Regions from separate parts of the Lysinibacillus sp. FSL M8-0134 genome, predicted to be linked through region 1. Evidence: riboswitches for the same ligand, from Rfam matches in the RefSeq annotation. Region 1 holds a riboswitch; each other region holds the start of a gene.
The links. A riboswitch is a leader RNA that binds a small molecule or an ion and turns the genes downstream of it on or off. The one in region 1 is predicted to bind cobalamin.

Region 1 (6,079 bases):
CGGTGTAGCCTTTGCCTTTCGCGCAAAAGATGCTAGAGGAACTATATTCAGGGTCGGCATTTTTATCGTAGCCAATTTGTGCAATGACTTCCTCGGGGTTATGGCACACATCATAGCCGTCAAACTGTAGTGTTAGTGCGCCCTTTCCATTTGTATAGGCAGCAAAGGTTGTACTATAGCTCATCAAAGTGGCAACGGGCGCACGTCCTGTTAGCACTACATCTGTTTCCGTCAAGATTGGGTCATCGAATGTACCCGCTGCTTGTTGAATGTCGGTCATCATGCGGCCAATAAAGTCATTAGAGGCTTTCATTTTAAAGCGATAGTATGGCTCCAGTAAGACATTCTGCGCTTGCTCAAGTCCTTGGCGTAACGCTCGGAAAGTAGCTTCTCGGAAATCACCGCCCGATGTGTGTTCATTGTGCCCGCGACCTGTCAACAGCGTAAAATGAACATCGGTTAGCGGGAAGCCTGTCAGTAGTCCATGATGCTCCCGTTCAAATAAGTGCTTTTCAACAAGTCGTTGGTTACCTACTGATAAATCATCCGCATGACAGGCATTGCTAAAAGTTATGCCTGTTCCACGTGGATTTGGTTCCATTAATACATGCACTTCCGCATAATGCTTGAGTGGCTCAAAATGGCCATAGCCTGTAACCGTTGTCGCAATTGTCTCCATGTATAAAATTTGTGGCTCTCCGAAAGAAACGACTAATGAAAAACGCTTCTGTAATACCTCAACGAGTACCTCTAGCTGAATAACGCCCATTATATGCACGTGGATTTCCTGGAATTTTTCCTGCCAGAGAACACGTAATGAAGGCTCTTCCGCTTCTAACAAACGAAAAATTTGTAGCACTTCTTTAATATGTTGGTCGCCTTCATATTGTACCTTTGCCTGTAAGGTTGGGACGAGCTCGTACGGCTGCGATTGTGTAGTACTGCCAATGCGGTCTCCAATAGTTGCCTGACTTAACCCTTTAACAGCAAATATCTCACCCGCTTCAACATGTTGAACGGTTTCAAAGCGATTGCCATTATAAAGGCGAATTTCTGTGATTTTTTCTGTTGTCTCGCCAAAGGTAAATTCATCCCGCACATGTAAGGACCCCTGCATGGCCTTCATAAAGGTTAAACGCTGGTGGCCGTCGTGTCGTATTTTAAAAACCTCTCCCTGAAACGGTGCATCCTGTTCAAAATGAGTATCGGTTAATAGAGGAAGCTGGGCAATAAATTCCTGAATGCCCTCATCCTTTAAGGCCGAGCCTGTAAAGCAAGGGAAAGCACATTCACTTGTAATCATGTCCTTTAGCTGTGCTAGACATTGTTCATGTTCCAACGATTCATTCAAAAAGGCATCGAGTAATTCTTCATCTCGCTCTGCCAGCCATTCCATCATACTACTAGAAAGATAATCTGCTCGAAGCGGTTCATCGATCAACAAGACATCTGGTGAGCAATCTTTACGTAGCTGCTTCATGACTGCCTCTACGTTGGCCCCTTCACGATCGATTTTATTGATAAAAAAGAAGGTTGGGACATGATATTTACGTAACAGCTGCCATACTGTTTCTGTATGACCTTGCACGCCCTCCACTGCACTGATAATAATAATGGCGTAATCCATGACTCGAATGGAACGCTCCATTTCAGGGGAGAAATCGACATGCCCTGGTGTATCAATTAACGTGTATGTATCATCGCCGATGTTCATGCGACCTTGCTCGGCAAATATGGTGATGCCACGCTTGCGCTCTAATTCATGATTATCGAGAAAGGTATCCTGGTGATCGACACGGCCTCGGGCTTGAATACTATTTGTATGAAAAAGTACTTGCTCAGAAAATGTTGTTTTCCCTGCATCGACATGGGCAAGTACACCAATTGTTTTGTACATAACCAATCCTCGTTTCTATCCATTGCTATCTTCCCATTGTAACAGAATTCTCGTAGAAATATTTCTTGTAAAATAGTTCGTCTTTATGTCGAAATAGTGCTAATATAATGGGGATTATGGATGTCACGCCATGTTCCTCATTGCGTGATTAATCTTCTTCTGCTAGTCTATCAATAGTATTAACCATTATAAAATGTATTGGTGCAAATGGCATTTGTCATTTGCTTAAAAGGGAAATCGGTGTAATTCCGATGCTGTCCCGCAACTGTAAATGGGGAGTCTATACAACGTGCCACTGTAGTGTAGCTATGGGAAGGCGTATAGATGATGAACCTAAGCCAGGATACCTGCCAATATGAACTGTTAACTAAGAACCACGAGGATGGGGATAGTGATAAAGGTGACCATACCATTTTTTCACTATGCTTCTCTCTTGGCGACAAGAGGGTTTTTTTATGCCCTCAAAACTATATTCATAACAAAGGAGATTAGGACATGAAGAAATGGAATAGTTTATGGCTCATCATGGTCATTGCCTTAGTAGCTGTTTTAGGCGCTTGTAATGCAACGGACAACAAAGAGTCTGCAGAACAGGGTGAAAAGGTTGAGCCGTCCGAGACAGCAACAACAGAAGTAACGATCGAAAATAATGATACAACGCAAACATACAAGGAAGCACCAAAAAAAGCGATTAGTTTAAATCAGCATGTAACGGAAATCATGCTGGCATTAGGATTAGAGGATTCCATGGTAGGAACAGCTTACTTAGATGATACAATCTATGAGCCATTACAAGAAGCTTACGATAAGGTCCCTGTGCTTTCAGATCAATATCCAACGAAGGAGCAAGTAATTGATGCAGAGGCGGATTTCTTATATGCAGGCTGGAAAAGTGGCTTTGGTGAAAAGGGCGTAGGAACTCCGGAAGAGCTAGAGGCATTAGGGATTCATACGTATTTACATACAGCTTCCAATATGACAAAGCCGACATTAGAGGATATTTTCACTGATATTCGCAATATCGCGAAGATTTTCCGGGTGGAGGATCGTGGAGAAGCCTTAATTGAGCAAATGACGAAAGACGTAGAAAGTGTACAGTCGAAATTACCGAAAGATGATGAAAATTTACGTGTGTTAGTGTTTGACAGCGGTGAAAAGGATATCTTTACAGCTGGTCAAAACTTTATGAATGAGCTAGTGACCATCGCTGGTGGTCAAAATATTTTTGGTGATGTGGAATCCGGCTGGACAACCGTATCAAAAGAAGATGCAGTAGACCGTAACCCAGAGGTGGTGGTTGTCATTGATTACGGTGAAACAACAGCAGAACAAAAGATTCAATTCTTAAAAAATGATCCCGCATTAAAGGAGATGGAAGCTGTTAAAAATGAGCGCTTTGTTATTCTTCCGCTATCAGCAGCATCTGAAGGAGTTCGAGCAGCAGAGGCGATTGAAATTTTAGCAAAAGGCTTCTATCCTGAAAATTTTTAATCTAACAACAATCCGAGCTAGCGTTTTTGCTAGCTCCTTTTTCATAAGGAGAGATATCCATGAATGCATTTCAAAAAAACGTACCAGATCAAACCTTCGAAACACTTAGCCAACAAGGCGAATTTACACGCTTAGCTGTCAGTCCTGGCATTATTAATAAGCATTACACGCCAGCACAATTTCAAAAAATAGCCGAGATTGTTGGAGAAAAGGGGGCAATTAAGTATTCGGCTTCTTATAGTATTATAGTATCCGTCCCGACGAGTGCTGCCGCACAAGCTGTTCAAGCCTTACAGGAAGCGGGTCTACATATTGCACCAGCAGTACCTAATATCGTCATGAAGGCATGTGATTTTTGTGATGGTGAAAAAATGGAGGCAGTGCATATTACAGAACAGCTTTATCATACGTTAGAGAGGATTCAGGTCCCTTCAAGAGTGCGTGTTAACGTGAATGGCTGTGCCTCTGCCTGCTATAACCCATCTTTTGATGATATAGGACTCGTTTATCAAAACGAAAGCTTTGATGTTTATTTAGGGGCTATACCGATGGGGGCAAAGGCACAGGCTGGCACATTATTCGCAAAAAGGGTAGGAGTAGAACAGATTGAAGGCTTTGTGCTACAAATTATAAGCCTTTATCAGGAGTATGCACGTCCTCATGAGCCCTTTTATAAATTTTATCGTAGAACAAAATCCACTGAATATTGGGAAATAGTAAAAGATTCTATCAAATAGCAGGAATATTACTTAGGGTGTCGAAGTATTGTAATAAGGCAATAAAAATTACAAATCCAAAGGAGTAAGAACATGACATCGAAACAAGGAATTCAACCAGAAGATCTTTATCACTTAAAATCGGTAGCAGATCCCCAGCTATCACCTGATGGCACTGAGGTAATATATGTAGAGACGCGTATTGATGAAAAGAAAAAAGACTATATATCCAATTTATTTTACATACACTTGAAGGATAGAACGCCAAAGCAATGGACATTTGGAGAGGATAGAACAAGTTCTCCTGTTTGGTCTCCGGATGGCAGTCAAATTGCCTTTTTGTCAACGAGAACGGGGCAGCCCCAAATTTATGTTTTGTCAAAAGCGGGGGGTGAGGCAAAACAAGTGACACATTGTAAAAATGGTGCGTCATCTCCTGTATGGTCACCGTGCGGAAAGAAAATTGCCTTTTCTGTTAAGCTAGGGAAGGATGAATCTATCTTAGACAAGGTGGAGGATGAAAAGAAAGAGGAGAAAGAAGTAAAGCCTCTCGAAATAGACAAGATGAAACATAAATCAGATGCAGGTGGGTTCTTGAATTTGGAGCAGTTTACCCACATTGCCATCGTCGATTTGGAATCGGGTGAGCTTGAGCAAGTGACGGAAGGAAATGAACATTTCCATCTTGATACATGGTCGCCAAATGGACAATATCTTACGTATTTAGCAGATAAAGCGGAGGATCTAGATTTCTCATTTAATATCGATATTTTCTTATTAAATGTAGAGACAAAAGAGACGCGCCAGCTTACGCAAGGAACAGGCATGTATTATCAAACATCATGGTCACCGAATAGTCGCTTTATTTCCTATGTAGGAAGTGAAAGAGAATTTGAAAATGCTACGCAAGCTAAGCTATGGGTGTATGATTTGCAAGACAATGTGCTGACATGTATCACAGGTGAATTTGATGCACCGATTGGGGATTTTGCTATTGGAGATTTCCTACAAGGTGTAGTGACACCACGTGTTCAATGGCTGAACGATAACAAAAGCTTCTACTTCCAAGTAACAGATCATGGCAATGCGGTGATTTATTTCGGTAATATAGAGGGCGAAATCTACCCAGCTATTCACGATGATCAATATGTTTATGGTTTCTCACTTGATGCTCAACAGGATAAAGCAGTTGTTGCTATTAGCACAACAACAAATCCTGGCGATTTATTTTACATCAACTTGCAAACAGGTGACAGAGAACAGCTGACATCCATCAATGAAGAATTTTTAAAGACGAGAACCTTAGCGGTACCAGAAGCCATTGAATTCGAAGGAGCAGAGGGCTGGAAGGTTAACGGCTGGATTATGAAGCCAGTTGGCTATGAAGCTGGGAATAAATATCCTCTCGTTCTTGAAATTCATGGTGGGCCACATGCCATGTATGCCAACACCTATTTTAATGAGTTCCAAATCTTAGCTGCTCAAGGCTTTGCCGTGCTTTATACGAACCCACGTGGTAGTCATGGCTATGGTCAAACATTTGTCGATGCAGTACGAGGTGATTATGGTGGTAATGATTATCAGGATCTGATGGCTGCCGTAGACTACACGTTGGAGCACTATGATTTTATTGACCAAGACCGTCTTGGTGTAACAGGGGGAAGCTATGGAGGCTTTATGACCAACTGGATTGTTGGCCATACGAACCGCTTTAAAGCAGCCGTGACACAGCGTTCCATTTCGAACTGGATTAGCTTCTATGGTGTTAGTGATATTGGCTATTACTTTACAGACTGGCAAATTCAAGCGGGCTTTGACGATATAGAGAAGCTATGGCATCATTCTCCACTGAAATATGTAGATAATGTGGAGACACCTTTATTGATTTTACATGGTGAAAAAGATTATCGCTGTCCGATTGAGCAGGCAGAGCAATTATTTATTGCATTAAAGCATCGTAAAAAAGAAACAAAAT
Region 2 (6,079 bases), 210 kb from region 1:
TCATTGTTTTTCCTCCTAGCTTGCACAAGACTCACATTCTAATAATTCTACTGATGTGGAGCGTACATAATAGGTCGTTTTCACACCACTTGCCCAAGCATTCATATGCAGTGCCAGTAAATCCTTTGCTTTAATCGTATTTTGAACATATAAATTTAGTGAAATGCCTTGGTCAATGTGGCGAGCACGGGCTGCATTTTGTTTGATTGTCCAATTTTGATCGATGAAATAAGCTGATTTATAGTACCAAGTCGTTACGGGTGATAAATCTGGTACCGTTACAGGAATTTTGTAATCCTTCTTCTCTTCTGAGTAGCTCTTTTGGAAAATCGGATCAATTGACGCCGTACTTCCTGCTAGAATCGATGTCGATGAGTTAGGGGCTACTGCCATAACATAGCCATTTCGCATTCCCTCTTTCGCCACTGCCTCACGTAAAGCATTCCATTTGTCGCTGTCATAGCCGCGCTTTTCAAAATAGGCACCTGTTTGCCAATCAGAGCCCTCGAATAATGGATACGCTCCTTTTTCGCTTGCTAAAGCGTTAGAGGCACGAATTGTTAGGTAGGCGATGTCCTCATAAAGCTTGTCCGCAAATTCTACAGCTTCATCTGATTCCCACTGAATTTCCTTTAAGGCTAATAAATGATGCCAGCCAAATGTGCCAAGTCCAATACCACGGTAGCGTAGGTTCGTACGCTCTGCTTGTTTCACAGGGATAGTATTTAACGCAATAACATTATCAAGCATACGTACCTGAATCGGAATTAACCGCTCTAAGACACTAGCAGGCACGGCTCTTCCTAGATTAATAGAGGACAAGTTACAAACCACAAAATCTCCAGGCTTGCGACGAGTCACGATAACATCGTCTTCTAATGTAATGGATTCAAACTCCGTTGCTGACATATTCTGGAATATTTCTGTACACAAATTCGAACTATAAATCATTCCTTCATGCTTATTCGGATTCATGCGGTTCACTTCATCTCGGTAAAACATGAATGGAACGCCAGTTTCGAGTTGTGAGCGCATAATACGCTTCATAATATCGATGGCTGGTACTACTTCACGGCTTAATAATGGATTAGCAATACATGCTGCATATTTCGTGCGGAAGGAGCCATTGCCCTTTGTTTCATCGTAGAAATCCTCTAAAGAGAAGCCCATCACTTCACGTACTTCATGTGGATCAAATAAGTGCCATTCTCCACGGGCTTCTACTGTTTCCATAAATAGATCTGGTAAACATAGCCCTGTGAAAATATCATGGGCACGTAGTCGTTCATCACCATTGTTTAAGCGTAAATCTAAAAACGTAAAGACGTCCTTATGCCAAACATCAAGATAAACCGCGATGGCTCCTTGACGTTGCCCTAGCTGATCGACAGAGACAGCCGTATTATTGAGCTGCTTAATCCACGGTAGCACACCACTTGATGCACCTTTGAAGCCTTTAATGGACGAGCCACGGCTACGAATTTTGCCCATGTAAACGCCTATACCACCACCATATTTAGACAATGTTGCAACATCGGTATTCGTATCGTAAATGCTTTGTAGGCTGTCATCCACTGTATCGATGAAGCAACTTGAAAGCTGACCATGTGTCTTACCAGCATTTGATAGTGTCGGTGTTGCAACAGTCATATATAAATTACTCATCGCCCAGTAAGCTTCTCGCACTTTTTCTAGACGATTTTCTGTTTCATCCTGCATTAATGTCATGGCTATGACCATCCAACGCTCTTGTGGGAGCTCTACAGGTGTTTTTGTATAATCACGTACAACATAACGATCCATTAATGTCTTCAAGCCAATATACGTGAATAGCTCGTCACGACTAGGTTCTAAATAGCTTGCTAATTGTTGAAGCTCCTGCTCACTATATTTTGTTGTTAAGCTTTCATGATATAAGCCCGCTTCAGTGTATTGTGCAAGATGAGCTGGAAATTCTTGATAAACATCCTTTGGTGAAACGCCACGTCGCGTTGCAAATTGATCGTATAATTTTTCTAAATAAATGTGTGCAGCCACAAATGTCCAATAGGGCTCTTCCTCATCAATTAGGCTAAGTGTTTGTAAAATCATCGCATCCGCCCATGCTTCAAATGTGGCATTGTCGTTTTTTCGTAGCCAACGATCCGATAACCTTACAAAGCTTTCAAGCTCATCCTCCGTATAACTATTTTTTAACTTAGCTAGTTGCTGTTCGATTTGAATTGTCATGTACACATTCTCTCCCTTTCTTTCTCCAAGCAACACAAAAAGCGATCACGCAACATCTATCGGTTACGTGATCGCTGTAAAATCGGAAATGGAAATGAAGGACATGCACACAAAGAAGTGAACAAATCTCTCGCCTCCACTTCTCAATCCCCGAAGAATGTGTTGCTGTCTTGAACAACTCGGCAGGTCTCCTGGCTCATGCTTCCTCCAAATAATCTCCTTCCCGTTTTTTCAACAGTGGCCTCTTGATTATTTGTCAGCACTTACAGTTGCGGGGACAGCTTCGGCTTAAGATGACTCTTGTTCCGAATTCCCTTTTAAACCATATTGGTACCGCTTGTCCAAATACTATATATTGTGTTTTAACTCCTAAACAAATCTAACATATTGTGTTTCGTGTTGCAATAGGTGTTTCGTACCTTGCGATTTTTAACGCAGCCCTTTTGCTCGAAACAAGCCCTATTACGGTGCAGTTTTGCGTAGTTTTTCAAAATTTCTTTGGAAAAAATTTTGTGCCTGCTGCTCTTTTTTAGGATCGATGCCAAGCAAAATGACCGAACAAGGACCTGCTGATTTGGTCAGATCAAGCGAACTTTCAACTTGTTGCTGTCCAAAAAGACGCGCTAATTCGCCTTGTAGCCCCTTTGACCCGACTGGCCAAACTTGCTGCACGATCTCCGCCTGCCATGCCTGAAAAATGGGCTGAAGCTGTGCTACGTCTTCTGGCTGCGCTAACACTTCTTCCCCTACAAGCGGCAAGCCATAAGTGTACCAGCTGAGCTGTTCATGGTCAAATGGTTGACGTTGTTGTATTTCCCCAAGCATCGTAATGGCTACACCTGACTGTAGCGTGGGCATATTCGATTCCGTACTTCCTGCAATTGCAGGACAGGCTATACCAGTTTCCTCAAACACCTGTTGAATACCTCTTTCATAACGTTTCCATGCCGTATCACCAGAGAAATTAGCGAGTAAAACTTGGCAAGGTAATGCCTGTGCCGCAAGCTGCTCTAAAAATGTCACACGTGCTGTCATGTAAGCTGTTAGTTGGTCAGATGCTGACACTACATCTTGTGGCTTTTCCCCAATGGCTGCCGCATTATCCATTGTCACAATGAACGTGCCCACTTTCATAGCATTTCTCATTGAACGCGTCCTTCCTTACGTAAAAAGACCTTTGATAAAACCGGCATCACTACCGCAACAATGACTAGGTTAATAACGGTTGCCATGAAAATGCTACCTAATGCACCCCAGAAAAAGGCAGGGCTAATTAAAAAATAAAACGGTAATGGTGCCACAATGCCATTCAATACGAGTGCAACTGGCCATTTCCAAACATGTAGACCTTTTCTATGCATCACACCAAAGATCCATACGACGATGAACATTTCGAACGCGATGATAAGATGTAGTGGTCCTAATGGAAATCCAGCAGTCAACGCTGTAATAAAATGACCGATAAATCCAGCAAGCCCTGCTAAAAATGGGGATAAAAAGACTACGCCCAAAAAGGCAGGAGCCGAGTCGAGTGCAGCAGTCGAAATAAATGCCGGCACCTTAATGACTGCCCCTACTGCACAAATGGCAGCAACCATTGCCGTCAATATCCAATTCCTTAATCTTTGTCGATCCATTCCATGTCCTCTTTTCTGTAGTATGTCTACCTTACTTCAGCTGTTCGGCAATTCCGTACCAAATACGTACAACTTGCTCAGCTTCAGTAAATAACACCTGATATAAGCGACCACATGTATCGCGTAGGAGTCGCGCTTGTTTGTCTATTGGCACAACACCACGCCCCATATCGTTAACAATGAGCGCTAGCGTACAGTGCTGTTCAAGCCTCCTTAAAGTTGCAAGTACCGCTTGAACCACTTGGTCATCGTCCTCTAGATTTTGTGTCACCAACCAGTTTTCTAAATTTCTAATTACCAGTACTTCACAGGCCGGTGCAATCTCTGGTAGATCGCCATCGACAAGGGCGACCTGTCGCTCTTTATACAAGCCCATCACATAGTCGGTTTTACCGTTATAGGCGCCTCCAATAAAGACGTGCATCTTGCTCCCTCCTCCCAAGCCTTTCTTGTAAACGTTAAAATAAATTGTTTGTCATGTGGCACATCATACGACCAAAAAGGCTGTTCTGTTGGGGCAAAGGCGACGAGTAAGGCACGAATCACCCCGCCATGCACCACTAAATCATACTGATCCTCATCCTTCGGTAAATGGCAAAAGCCTTCCACAGCACGTGCCACAAAGTCATGAAAAGCCTCTCCTTGTGGCGGTGGCATCTTAATCGGATCATCTAGCCATGCACGATAATGAGCATTCGATTTTAACTCATCATATGTTTTCCCTTCAAATGCACCAAAATTCGTCTCACGAAAGCGAGCATCTGCATGATAGCTTGCGTTCGGAAAATAATGAGCGGCGGTTTCTCGACACCGCCGTAAATCACTCCCATATACGTTTGTTACAGCATCGTCTATAACTGAAAGCGTGGTTGGATCAGCTAATGGGGCATCTGTCCAACCAAGATAGCGTTTTTCTAGATTCTCCTTTGTTGGCGCATGCCTCATCAAGCGCACAGTAACAATGTCACCCATAGCACAACCTCCATCCCTTCAATAGATGCACCAAGTAAATCCCCTGATACACCACCAAAATTACGTAGCGTAAATTGTCTAAAAATCATCAGTGCGAATGCTAAAACAATAACTAATACAATGGGCAGCAGAGAGAACTGGGTGAAAATCAAAACAACCGTCAGAGCTATGCCAAGTGATAGCAGCATGAACACTTTTAATAGACTTGCGTGAATATGGGATTTAAAAAAATAGGCGAGACCTTTTTCTTTCGAACAGTCGAGGGACATAAAATAAAAGCTCATCCCAACTCTAGTCAGAAAAGGCACAAACAGCACCATCCATAAGGCGAATTTCTGTTGGACGAAAAGCTCATGGAGGACAACAAATTTCCCCATTAGTAAAAACAGCACAGACAATACACCGAAAGCGCCAACACGTGGATCATCTAAAATTTCTACCCGCTTGTCCCGATCTCGGTAGGAAAAATAAGCATCGCCCATATCAATAAAGCCATCTAAATGCAAACCACCTGTCCATAAGGCAAAAAGCGCTATGATTATAAAAGCTAGCATGACTTCACTGCTCGCTGTCCACTGTGTGAGACCATAGAGTACGGCTGCCACAGTTGTTCCCATTAACGCTCCTATCCACGGTAAACAGGCGAACATCCCTGTAATCGTTGGCCTAGTTAACGGTAGCTCTTTATGTACTGGCAAAACCGTAAAAAATTGAAATGCCAATTGTAGGCTATGCCAAACAGTTTTCATCGTCTTGCCTTCTTTCTCGATTATTTCCATCTCTTTACAATACCATAATTCATTTCATAGGCCTCCTGTGCAATGACAACGAACCATTGATGCCATTGGCCGAGTGTTCGTCGGTATAACTCTACTTCATCACTATCATATGGTGGCTCATCAAACAGTTCATTGGAGACAACTAAAAAAGTCACATCCTTATTTAGTAATGAAAGGATGGCCTGTTTGATGTTCAGTAGCTTGTTTTCTAAACAGCCTGGCTGATCTATACATGGCGTACCACTGTCAAAGCCCTCATAAAAAGCATTTGTTAGCCACGTTGTCACGCAGTCCCACAGCACCACATCCCCATTTTGGAGTGTTGCTAAAACCTCTGCCATGTCATAGGGTGCCTCCACCGTTAGCCACTGCACAGGTTGTGCCTGCCGATCTGCCTGATGTCGGTCAATCCGCTTAGCCATTTCACGATCTAAGGCGATGCCAGAAGCCAGATAAATTAAA
Region 3 (6,079 bases), 640 kb from region 1:
ACTTTTGAAGAATAATAATTATCAAGACCAGCTGTTGGTTCATCTAACAGGAGGACAGAGGGCTCCATCGCTAACACACCTGCCATTGCCACACGCTTTTTTTGACCTACACTTAAAAAATGAATCGGTTTTTCGAGTAAATTTCCCACTTCTGTCTGTGCAACAGCCCATGCTATTTTTTCTTCAACTTTTGCAGTAGACCAACCAAGGTTCAGCGGTCCAAATGCGATATCTTGCTTGACAGTGCCTGAAAAAAGTTGATGATCCGCATCTTGAAAAACGATGCCGACTTGCTGGCGAAGTGCCTTTAATGCCTTTCGATTGTATTGAAGCTTATTTCCTTCAAATAATATCGTTCCAGCAGTTGGCTTCAAGATGCCGTTCAGATGCTGAAATAAAGTCGATTTTCCAGCACCATTATGACCTAGGATGGCGATTTTTTTTCCTTTAGGTATGTGTAAGGTAATGTCTGTCAGAGCCTTCGTTCCATCAGCATAGGCATAGGACAGCTGATTTAGTTCAAAATAACAGTTTTTCATGAGAAGTATCCTCCATAAACGATGAGCACTAGAAAAATAACGGCCATGCCTAGCCAGTTTTTCTTGCTATAAGAGCTCGTCTCTTGCCAATAAACGCTTTCACCACCCCGTGACTGCATGGCATTGTTGAGCTCTCGACTACGCTGAAACATTTCAACAAATAGTGCCGCAATAAGCATAGATATAGAGCGTAGCCACTGCATAGGTGAATGGTAGCCAAGCCTGGCCTGCTGGGCTAGATGAATTTTTTGCATGCTCTCTAAAAAAATAAAGATAAAATGATAGGTTAATTCTACTAGCTCGACTAGGAGTGAGGGAAGTCGCCATTGTCGTAGCACAAAACAAATTCCTTGTACGGATGTGGTCAAAATTAAAAAATATAAACAGCTAATACTGCCAAGAACGATAAAGAACAAGTGTTGCGCAGTTAGGACACTTGCTTTCCCGATGAATATTGTCCAAGCCATCCACGTGAAAGACCAAACATGCGCAGGTAAGACAGTGGTTGAAGGTGTAATAGCTAGTAAAATGGATACGAGACTCGTCAGCAAGAAAAAAGCTGGTAGTAATAGTAATTTAATATAGTATTTAAGCGGGATTTTCGCACCTATAATGATAAAAGCACTCATTACAAAAAATGTAATGAGTGAAAGACCTTCATCTTTCATGATAAGCGTTACTAGAAGTAGTCCAAGTGAAAAGATCATTTTTTCAAGTGGATGAACGAACGCTAGCTTATTGAGGTAGGCATATTTATCAATGAGCAACATGTTGGTTAACCTTCTTTATGTTTGCCGCGCATATAGCCAATGAAGTAGCCAATAAAACCAGCACCAATAGCGGCTTGTAGGACGAATAATAAGCTTTCGATTTCACCACTTGGCGGCTCCCATAAGCTGTCGAACCACGGTTCATATTCTGCATCGATTTCTCCAATAGCAGCTTCTGCTTCTCCATCAGCACCACCAAATTCTGCTCCTTTTTGGATGAACAGTGGGATGATGGCTAACAGCACTACAATCACTAATAGCAATACATTACGTTTCATTTTAATGTGCCTCCTTTGTAGAGAAAACACGTAAAGTTTTTAATTCGCTGACATTGTATTTTTTCAAGAAATTCATCACAATGACTGTTAAAATTCCTTCACTAACGGCTAACGGAATTTGAGTTAAGGCAAAAATTCCTGCGAACTTTGTAAAGGATGCCATAAAACCTCCAACCTCTGAAGGGAAGGCTAGTGCTAGTTGGACAGAAGTCACAATATATGTACCTAAGTCACCAAGCATAGCGGCAAAGAAAACGGCAAGTGAAAATGACAACCCTATTTGTTGAGCCCCTTTAAAAACAAAGTAAGCAATAAACGGACCGACAATAGCCATAGAAAAGGCATTGGCTCCTAAAGTAGTGATACCACCATGCGCTAATAGTAATGATTGGAATAATAACACAATCGTCCCAATGACACTCATTGCTAAAGGTCCAAATAAAACTGTTCCAAGTCCAACGCCAGTTGGGTGGGAGCAGCTCCCGGTAACAGAGGGGATCTTTAAGGCCGATAGCACAAAAGCAAATGCTCCTGAAAGCCCTAAGAGCATTTTTGTTTCAGGGTTTTCTTCCATTGTTTTTCGAATGGAACGCAATCCTAGAATAATAAAGGGAGTCGTGATGACCCACCAAAAAATGGCCCATTCAATGGGTAAAAAGCCTTCCATGATATGCATAGCAAAGGCCCGGTTTGGCACGATTAACAAGGCCAATAAAAAATAACTAAGTTTCCACCATGAAAATGTCAAAAGCTTTCCTCCTAACGATTAGTTTTTTAAGAATGTAGCGTGCGTAAAATAAAAAAGCACTTCTCCGCTGCTGGAAAAGTGCATAGCTAAAAAAAGCAAATCATTCTCATCTGCTAAGCCGCACACCTATCCTCGTAGGTTGAAACGATCACCTTTTTTTCGGCAGGTCTCCTGGCTCTAGTTCAACACTTTATAGGTCTTCCCATCATTGGACAGTGACATTATCTATAAAGCTCCCTATTACAGTGGCGGGACCGCGCCGGATTCAAACCGGCTTCCCTTTTAAGTAAAATGGCAAGCATTTTACACCGAAAAAACATAAAGTTGTGAGATTTCACGACAAAGTGTAACATAAATTTCCATAATTGTGCTAGATTTTTTTATATAAAAATTTTTAATTGCATATCCATATAGAAAATTTAGATAGAAGTAAGGAGTACTTAGTTTTTTAAAGAATAAGATTCGAGCAAAATTGATAAATTTGTCATAAATTTTTAAAGAAATATTGAAATTTTAAAATAATAAGATATGATAGAGACAGTTTTCTAAACAATTGAAGAAGATAATAAATTTCATATAAAACGTCAATAAGTGCTCGAATAGCTCGAGATAATAGGGAAATTGGTGAAAATCCAATACAGCCCCCGCTACTGTAATAGCTGATGAATTCGCAGGTACCACTGGTGAAAACTTGGGAAGGTGCGATAGTAAAATGAAGCTTAAGTCAGGAAACCTGCTTATTTGATTGTGCATGCAAACTTTTCGGAGGGAGAAGTTGAAGCGAGAGCGAGTACCTGTATTTTATTCTATTCGTTTTTATTTGGCTTCTACAAAACCTTTACTCTTCGTTAAGAGTGAGGGTTTTTTCTTTTTCCAGAAAGCAAATGAGGGGAGACAGAAGATGACAACATGGAATTTAGAGGGGATGAAAACACATCTCTTTATTTGCAATGGCAGTAGCTGCATGAGAAAGGATGCTGAGGAAATTACCTTAGCCATTCGAGATGAAATACAGCGACAAGCACTCGATCAGGAAATACATACGACAAGAACGCGCTGTAATGGACGATGCAAGGATGCTTGTGTAGTCATCGCCTATCCACAAGGAAATTGGTATCGAGTGCCATCAACAGAGCATGCAAGAATACTCGTACAAGATTTACATCATGAATCATTATACAACGAACATGTCTTTACACTTCGGGAAGGTACATTACAGCGTACAGCACAAACGACAGCCATTAAAGGGATCGAAAAGGTGAAAGAGGGGTAACAGCATGGCGCAAAAAGGGAAAATTTTCGTAGTGGGCTTTGGACCTGGAGATTTTAAGCATATTACGACACGAGCAGTAGAGGCTTTACAACAAAGTGATATGATCATAGGCTATAAAACCTATGTAGAGCTTATTCAAGATTTAGTCAGTGCAAAGTCTATTGTCAGTACCGGAATGACAGAAGAGGTATCACGTGCTCAAGAGGCTGTTCGTCAAGCAGAAGCAGGCAGCATCGTCTCCGTAATTTCGAGTGGGGATGCGGGCGTCTATGGTATGGCGGGATTAGTGTACGAAGTGTTAATCGAATTAGGCTGGACAGAAGCTACAGGCATTGAAGTAGAAATAGTTCCTGGTATTTCAGCAATCAATTCATGTGCTAGTTTACTAGGGGCTCCGATTATGCATGATGCTTGTACCATTAGTCTGAGTGATCACCTAACACCATGGAATTTAATTGCAAAGCGTGTCGAGGCTGCTGCAATGGCTGATTTTGTTATTGCTTTATACAATCCTAAAAGCGGTAGGAGAACAAGACAAATTGTAGAAGCACAACGAATTCTCTTAGAATATCGCTCGCCAGACACACCAGTAGGACTTGTAAAAAGTGCCTATAGAGAACGTCAGGAAGTGACGATGACAACATTAGCAGAAATGCTCGAACATGATATTGGTATGCTGACAACCGTGATTATCGGCAATTCATCGACATTTTTCTATGATAATAAAATGATTACGCCACGTGGCTACCAGCGTAAATATACACTTGGGGAAGAAAAACAGCCATTACGACCACATCAGCGTTTACGTGAAGAAAATGAGCCGTGGGCAATGAACCAAGAGACAGGGACTGCACGTGATGACTTTGCAGCAGACCCTAATGCTGGACGATTTAATAAACCCAGTGTAGCGGCTACGCCTCGGCCGAAAAAAACAGCGCTTGAAATGGCAACAGCGGCACTCGCCATGGTGAAAGGAACAAGTGCAATTAAGGTCACGCCGCCGAAGCTTGTGCAGCAAAAAATAGAATCTATTTTTGAGCTAGCAGTAAGTCCTGGGGTAGCCAATAAGTTTTTCACACCACAGCAAATGATGACATTAGCAGAGGTGGTTGGAGAAGAGGGCACGATGGAATATACGCCAGACCATCAAATCCACTTAAAAATTCCGACGACAGAGCCTGAACGCATTACAGAGAAATTACAGGAAGTAGGCTTTTTATTAGCGCCTATTGGGGATGTCCTGTCATTGAAGGCTTGTGATTTTTGCTATGGTGAAAAGGCTGATTCCATTCCATATGCGGAAGAAATACAAGAAAAACTAGGCGGCATGTCCTTACCTAAAACATTAAATATTGGCTTCAATGGCTGTGGTATGGCCTGTTATCGAGCTGTATTTGATGATATTGGCATCGTCTATCGTAAAAGTAAATTTGATGTTTTTATTGGAGCAAAGCCAGTCGGTCGTACGGCTCATGCAGCGCAGCCAGTTGTAGAAGGGTTGGAGCCTGAACAGCTACTCCCACTTATTACAGACATTATTGAAGAATATAAAGCAAATGCTCATCCAAATGAACGCTTGTTTAAATACTTTAAACGTGTGAAAAAGATACTGCATTATACGTATCAAGATATGTCTTCCAAAATAAAAGTAGAGCCAGCTCCGTGCGGCGACTAGGTAAGGAGAAAAGAGATGAAAGCGATTTTATTTGTCGGCCATGGGAGCCGTTTAGCAGCAGGGAATGATGAGGTACGTACATTTATCGAGCAAATGAAGCCTCGTATTGATGAACAGTTTTTAGTGGAAACTTGTTTCCTTGAATTTGCATCACCAAATATTGAAGAGGGCATTACAAACTGCGTGAAGAAGGGCGCGACAGAGGTTCATGTAATACCGATCATATTACTGCATGCTGGTCATTCGAAGCTACATATTCCAGCAGAGATCGAGCATGCGCGTGAGCATTACCCGAATATTACTTTCACGTACGGTCAAACAATTGGAATTCATGAAGAAATCTTTGCGATATTACAAGATCGTCTCGCTGAAATTGGTTTTAATGCGGAACAGGAAGAGCAAGATACAGCGATTTTATTAATTGCACGAGGTGGCAGTGATCCATCTGCAAATGGTGATTTTTATAAAATTACTCGTCTTTTATGGGAGGAGCTACCTGTTAAATACGTGGAAAGCGCTTTTATGGGTGTAACGGATCCTCGTGTCGAAGAAGGGATCGAGCGCTGTGTCAAGCTAGGTGCTAAAAAAATTGTTATGCTTCCTTATTTTTTATTCACAGGGATTTTAATGGAACGTATGAATGATATGTGTAAGAAATTTAATGAGCAATATCCAGCGTGTGATATTCAAATTGCTAACTATTTTGGCTACCACGAACGATTACAAAATGTTTTATTAGAGCGTATTGAGCAAGCAGTTAACGGTACATCAACAGGGATGCAAGATTTAGAAAATT
Region 4 (6,079 bases), on a different contig from region 1:
TAGAGCAAATCCTCCTTAATCTATTAAATAACGCGTTAATCTACTGTGCACCTGGAGAAACCACCTCAGTCACTGTTAAAAAAAACAAAGATGTGATAAGCATCATTGTGAAAGATACAGGAAAAGGGATTCCAGCGGAGGATGTACCTTATATTTTCGAACGGTTTTATCGAGTGGAAAAATCCCGTAGTCGTGCTCTAGGTGGCTCTGGTCTAGGACTTGCTATTGTTAAGGAATTGGTAGAGGCACATGGGGGGAAAGTGAAGGTTAGCAGTGAAATCAATAAAGGGACTACTTTTGAATTATTGTTTAAGGGAGTAGAAGCGAATGAAGACTATTTTATGCATAGACGATGAGCCAAGAATGTTAGATTTATTGACCCTTTACTTAGAGCCTACTTTTCATTGTAGAGCCATGTCGTCCGTTCTAGAAGGACTCGATTATTTAGAAGAAGAGCATGTGGATTTAGTTCTGTTGGATATTATGATGCCGGAGATGGATGGGTGGCAAGCTTGCCAGGAAATTAGGAAGTTTTGGGATGTGCCTATTATTATGCTTACGGCAAAAGGAGAGCATGCTGATATTGTAAAAGGCTTAAACATGGGTGCTGATGATTATATTTTAAAGCCTTTTGATGAGGAAGAGTTATTAGCGCGTATACATGCGGTATTAAGAAGGGCGAAAATAGATGAAAAAGTTATATGCTTTGAGGGGCTACGATTAGATAAGGAAGCGTTTGAACTTTATTTTCAACAAAAGGCAATCTCATTAACACCAAAGGAATTTTCCATGCTAGCCTTATTTTTAAATCATCAAAATAAAGTATTTTCCAGAGAACATCTTATCAACACAGTTTGGGGATATAATGTAATGATTGAAGATCGTACGATTGATTCACATGTGCGTAATTTACGAGAAAAATTAAGAAAAAGCGGCTTCCCTGCGGATGATTATTTACAAACAGTATGGGGTATCGGTTATAAATGGCATAAGTCCGCAGCACTTGAACATAAAAACTAGAAAACAACCTCTACCATACCTACTGGGAGAGGTTGTTTAAATTATTTTGAAGTTAACTCTTCTTCTGTTACCCATTTATGATTTTTTACTGCCTCACCATTTAAAGTGGAAGTGTAATCCACCATATAAACAGTTGTTTGTACAGCCTCTTCAATATGGACAAGCGCATTTTCCATACCTTCCATATGCGCTGCATCCGTTTTTACTTCTGTACCAGGAGCCAGAGGTGCTTCTTCGGGATCAATTAATTCTTCGTGAATGACCCACTTATGATTTTTAACAGGTTCTTCACCTGTAGTTGGTTCATAGGAAATAACATAAGCAGTCGTATCATAGGCCCCGACTATTTCTGCTTCTGCACCTTTCATACCGTCCATATGCCCGTTCGTAATAATAGCTGTACTTCCTACAGGAAACTTCGGATTTTCAGCAATTTTTAATGTAGCTGGTACTTCGCCTGAACTTGAATGGTTCATTGTCGAATGATCCATTTCTTCAGTCGTATGATTAGATGTAGACGCAGGCTTCGTTTGATCCACCGTACAAGCAGATAAAGTAAGTAAAGCTAATACTGATAGTAGTGCCATTGACCATTTTTGTTTGAATATCATGTTATATCCTCCTCACTATTTGCTAATACTGTAGCAAATAAATGTGCAGAAATAATGGACATGATCTACTACCAAAAATCAAATCACATCTTTCATCTAACAAGAAAGATGTGAGGAATTATTTATTGAATGGGCATGATTTTCAATGTTTTTTGTAATCGATAGGCGAAGATGCCAGCGAAAATCGCTAAGATAAAATCTTTTGGTAGTGGGGGGATCATCCAGAGCCAAGCTAGTTTATATGAAAAGACCTCTGGTGCACTTGCCCATAGTTTGTAGGCAAAATACATCCAATTTGTCCCTAGGAAATAATTAAGCGCAGTTGCGATTAACGCTGCCGCAATATAGCTTTTCTTTGTTGCACTTCGTTCTACAATTAGTCCTGCAACAAATGCTGCTCCAATAAATGTAATAATAAACCCAAAGGTAGGGCTTAAAATTTGTCCAACTCCCCCACCAAAACGAGCAAAAACAGGCGCTCCTGCTAATCCTATGCACATATAAACTGTACAGGCGAGCGCACCCTTTCTGCTACCAAGAACCAGTCCTGCTAAAATAGCAAAAAACGTTTGTAGTGTAATCGGTACACCACCCACCATCATAAATGGGGCAAAGGAGGTAATATTAGCCCCTATCATCATAAGTGTTGAGAATAACCCAATATAGGTAATGTCAATAGTTCTTAATTTATGATGACTCTGTTGTGTAGCAGTAGCCATAAATTTCACCTCGTTATAAACCTTCTTACTGCTAGTGTAAAAAACGAATATAATTGTGTCAACCTTATTATAGTTTTAAGTTAACTCAATTATAGTGTAGACTAACTAATTATAAAAATGTATGATAGAATCGTCACAATTTTATAACTTTAAGTACTATTGGTGTGATATTTTTTGAATGTCACTTAAAAGGGAAGTCGGTGGAAGTCCGACGCTGTCCCGCAACTGTAACGAGGAGTCTTATAATATTTTTTGCCACTGTGTTAGTATGGGAAGGCCATTATAGGATGCTGATTCGAAGCCAGGAGACCTGCCATTAGTAATACCTGTAATGCCCACGAGGATGCAAGCAATTACGGACAATAGCTGGATATTTTCTGACTTTGTTTAATCTAGGGTATTTCTATGCGTATTTTCGTATGGAATACCTTTTTTTATTGCTTCATCCATCAATACTTAGTAGGAGCTTTAAACGGATGAATAAAAAATTTATGTTTTTTTCCTTAATACTTTTCTTCGTATTAATCGTTTCTATGACAATAGCCGTTATGGTTGGGTCTGTATCAGTTACACCCTTCTATGTATGGAAAGTTATTCTTTCTAAAATCCCCATTATACAAAATGGCATAGAGCAAGACTGGAGTCGCTCACAGGAAATCATTATTTGGCAAATAAGAGCACCACGTGTTTTACTCGCAGCTATTGTTGGAGCTGGTCTAGCTATTGCTGGGGCAGCAATTCAGGCACTTGTGAGAAATTCCATTGCTGACCCTTATATATTAGGGATTTCGTCAGGTGCAGCTGTTGGAGCGACCTCAGTAATTATTTTAGGTGCCTTTTCATTTTTAGGAATCTATGCTCTTTCTGTATCTGCATTTTTAGGGTCATTACTTGCCATTGCGCTCGTATTTTTCTTATCACGAGTTGGTGGTCGTGTCTCAATTTTTCGCTTGTTATTGGCGGGGATGGCTGTGTCCTTTATTTTAACGGCCGTTTCCAATTTCATTTTGATGATGTCGAAACAAGAAGGGGCTTTAAAGGCTGTTATGTTTTGGATGCTAGGGAGTCTAGCTGGAGCCAAGTGGAATAATATTGTAATCCCGGCTTTCATATTCTTCCTCGTATTTGGGCTACTATGGCTACACTATCGAAATTTAAATTTATTATTACTAGGGGAAGAGGCAGCTGTAACGTTAGGGGTTAATTTACAGCAATTTCGTATTCAGCTCATTTTACTTGTTTCGTTGTTAACTGGTGTACTTGTCGCAGTCAGTGGCTCTATTGGATTTGTGGGATTAATCATTCCACATATCGTTCGGTTAATTGTGGGGTCAAACTATAAATATGTGATACCTATTAGTGCTTTAATTGGAGGAATCTTTTTAGTGTGGGCAGATGCTTTTGCCCGAATAATCATCGCACCTCAAGAAATGCCAATTGGTATTATAACGGCCTTTTGTGGAGGACCATTTTTTATTTGGCTACTCCGTCGTAACAATTATTCTTTCGGTGAAGGAGACTAACTTATATGACATTAGAAGCAAAGCAGCTATCATTCTCCATTTACGATGAGCGTATACTACATGAAGTAAGTATTCAAATAAAAGAAAAACAACTTGTTGGACTCATTGGCCCTAATGGTAGCGGCAAATCCACATTGCTAAAAAATATGTATCGTCTGCTAAAACCGGAAAGTGGTATGGTATTATTAAACGAACAAGATATTTTAAAGCAATCAAGTAAATCGATTGCTAAAAATTTAGCCGTTGTTAGTCAAGAAACACCTGTTTTATTTGACTTCACAGTACATGATTTAGTCAGTATGGGAAGAACGCCACATAAAAAACTATTGGAGCTTGATCAAGAACAAGATTTCCGAATTGTGGCAGATGCTCTTCTACAAACTGGTATTTCACATTTGGAGAAACGAAGCTTTAGCTCTCTTTCCGGTGGAGAGAAAAAGCGCGTAATGGTTGCACGTGCTCTGGCACAACAAGCTAAGGTATTGATATTAGATGAGCCGACGAATCATTTAGATATACAGCATCAACTCCAGCTTATGGACTTAATTCAAACTCTACATTTAACTGTAGTCGCGGCTTTACATGACTTAAATATCGCAGCAATGTACTGTGATCAAATTTACGTTTTACAGAATGGACGAATAGTTTGTCATGGGACGCCAGAAGAAGTACTTACTCCAACGTTGTTACGGGAAGTATTTCATGTTTTTGCTGATATTCAAATACATCCACTAACTGGTAAGCCTTATCTTACATATGTTCCAGAGCAATTTGCCAAAAAGGTTAACCAATCATAAGAAAGTTAAAAGTCTATACATCTACCATCCTTTACAAGGAGTGAATGTATGAAAATAGCCTTTACGAAAATGCATGGTATTGGCAACAGCTATATTTATCTTGATCTTTTCAGGTATGATTATAATGACAATATCTTTTGTGAATTAGCTAAAAAGATAGCAAATGTCCATACAGGCATTGGCTCGGATGGATTAATTATTATTCAACCTTCTAAAATTGCTGACTGTGGTATGCGCATTTTTAATAAGGATGGTACAGAGGGATCTAACTGTGGAAACGGACTTCGCTGTGTTGCAAAATATATTTTTGAACGCCAAATTGTGCGACAAAAGTTTTTTACAATTGAAACAAAAGCAGGCATTATGTACGTAGAGGTAGTGGTTCAGGATAATACAGTCATAGATGTGATTGTCGATATGGGTAAACCTTTATTGTATCGTAAAGATATACCGATGTTAGGTACCCCTAATAAGCTCGTCATCAATGAATTATTTACAGTGCCTCCACATAATTTGTTCCTAACAGCGTTGTTTTTAGGAAATCCAAACGCGGTATTTTTTATCGATGATATAGAAAAAGCGCCGTTAAGAACACTAGGAGGCATTATAGAAAATGATGTGAGATTTCCTAATCGTGTTAATGTTGAATTTGTACAGGTCATCCATTCAAAAGCCTTACAATTTAGAGTTTGGGAGCGAGGTTCTGGTGTTACGGAGGCGTGTGGAACAGGTGCTTGTGCTGCAGTAGTAGCTGCTATTTTAAATGGTTTTTGTCAGAGGGGAGAAGAGATAACTGTTCATCTGAGTGGAGGTGACTTAAACATACGATGGGCTGACGATGACCATGTTTGGATGCGAGGCCCAGCGGAGTTTATTGCAGAGGGGATATACGAATTTTTATAGCGTCTAGCAAGTCACATTGTTCTTCGGAGCATGCTTAAAAAATTTACAAGCAATATCACTGAAGTGTAAATGATCCTTGAAGGGATGTGAAGATGGGAAAACTGAGGGCTTATCGGTTTTCTATGTTTTTATTAATTGCCATTCTTCTAGGTGTTATTATTGGCTTGCTTTTTGGTGAGAAGGCTACGGTGTTAAAGCCTTTTGGTGATATTTTTATTAATTTATTATTTATGATTGTTGTGCCATTAGTGTTTTTCTCCATTGCATCCTCCGTTGCTAGTATGGAAAGCCTCAAACGTTTAGGTAAAATTATGGGCTCAATGATGCTCGTATTTATAGCAACAGGCATTATTGCCGCCATTATCATGTTAATTGCTGTTACTATTTATCCCCCTGGGGCTGAGGTATCCGTTCAGATTGTATCCCCTGAAACAACAGAGGATTTAAGCTTTGCTGAACAATTAGTTAACACCTTCACTGTGCCTGATTTTATGAATTTATTATCC

Region 2: linked by a shared signal. The riboswitch ahead of MKY49_RS09205 (ribonucleoside-diphosphate reductase subunit alpha) and the one ahead of MKY49_RS10460 (ABC transporter substrate-binding protein) in region 1 are both predicted to bind cobalamin.
Region 3: linked by a shared signal. The riboswitch ahead of MKY49_RS13900 ((2Fe-2S) ferredoxin domain-containing protein) and the one ahead of MKY49_RS10460 (ABC transporter substrate-binding protein) in region 1 are both predicted to bind cobalamin.
Region 4: linked by a shared signal. The riboswitch ahead of MKY49_RS20035 (FecCD family ABC transporter permease) and the one ahead of MKY49_RS10460 (ABC transporter substrate-binding protein) in region 1 are both predicted to bind cobalamin.

What each region holds. Positions count from the first base shown of each region.
Region 1 covers NZ_JBBPAJ010000001.1:2,067,484-2,073,562, forward strand. The annotation lists gene MKY49_RS10455 (translation factor GTPase family protein) at 1-1,897, opposite strand, end outside; cobalamin riboswitch at 2,080-2,266, shown strand; gene MKY49_RS10460 (ABC transporter substrate-binding protein) at 2,393-3,388, shown strand; gene MKY49_RS10465 (precorrin-3B methylase) at 3,448-4,125, shown strand; gene MKY49_RS10470 (S9 family peptidase) at 4,198-6,079, shown strand, end outside.
Region 2 covers NZ_JBBPAJ010000001.1:1,853,720-1,859,798, reverse strand. The annotation lists gene MKY49_RS09210 (ribonucleotide-diphosphate reductase subunit beta) at 1-4, opposite strand, end outside; gene MKY49_RS09205 (ribonucleoside-diphosphate reductase subunit alpha) at 16-2,229, opposite strand; cobalamin riboswitch at 2,393-2,582, opposite strand; gene MKY49_RS09200 (hypothetical protein) at 2,692-3,375, opposite strand; gene MKY49_RS09195 (ECF transporter S component) at 3,372-3,866, opposite strand; gene MKY49_RS09190 (bifunctional adenosylcobinamide kinase/adenosylcobinamide-phosphate guanylyltransferase) at 3,898-4,242, opposite strand; gene MKY49_RS09185 (histidine phosphatase family protein) at 4,242-4,838, opposite strand; gene cobS (adenosylcobinamide-GDP ribazoletransferase) at 4,811-5,587, opposite strand; gene MKY49_RS09175 (bifunctional adenosylcobinamide kinase/adenosylcobinamide-phosphate guanylyltransferase) at 5,608-6,079, opposite strand, start outside.
Region 3 covers NZ_JBBPAJ010000001.1:2,711,009-2,717,087, reverse strand. The annotation lists gene MKY49_RS13920 (energy-coupling factor ABC transporter ATP-binding protein) at 1-539, opposite strand, end outside; gene cbiQ (cobalt ECF transporter T component CbiQ) at 536-1,309, opposite strand; gene MKY49_RS13910 (energy-coupling factor ABC transporter substrate-binding protein) at 1,315-1,587, opposite strand; gene MKY49_RS13905 (energy-coupling factor ABC transporter permease) at 1,589-2,335, opposite strand; cobalamin riboswitch at 2,480-2,663, opposite strand; cobalamin riboswitch at 2,908-3,090, shown strand; gene MKY49_RS13900 ((2Fe-2S) ferredoxin domain-containing protein) at 3,237-3,608, shown strand; gene cobJ (precorrin-3B C(17)-methyltransferase) at 3,613-5,283, shown strand; gene MKY49_RS13890 (sirohydrochlorin chelatase) at 5,299-6,079, shown strand, end outside.
Region 4 covers NZ_JBBPAJ010000002.1:39,731-45,809, reverse strand. The annotation lists gene MKY49_RS20055 (HAMP domain-containing sensor histidine kinase) at 1-356, shown strand, start outside; gene MKY49_RS20050 (response regulator transcription factor) at 328-1,020, shown strand; gene MKY49_RS20045 (YdhK family protein) at 1,062-1,631, opposite strand; gene MKY49_RS20040 (biotin transporter BioY) at 1,754-2,350, opposite strand; cobalamin riboswitch at 2,494-2,682, shown strand; gene MKY49_RS20035 (FecCD family ABC transporter permease) at 2,827-3,873, shown strand; gene MKY49_RS20030 (ABC transporter ATP-binding protein) at 3,879-4,670, shown strand; gene dapF (diaminopimelate epimerase) at 4,719-5,573, shown strand; gene MKY49_RS20020 (dicarboxylate/amino acid:cation symporter) at 5,666-6,079, shown strand, end outside.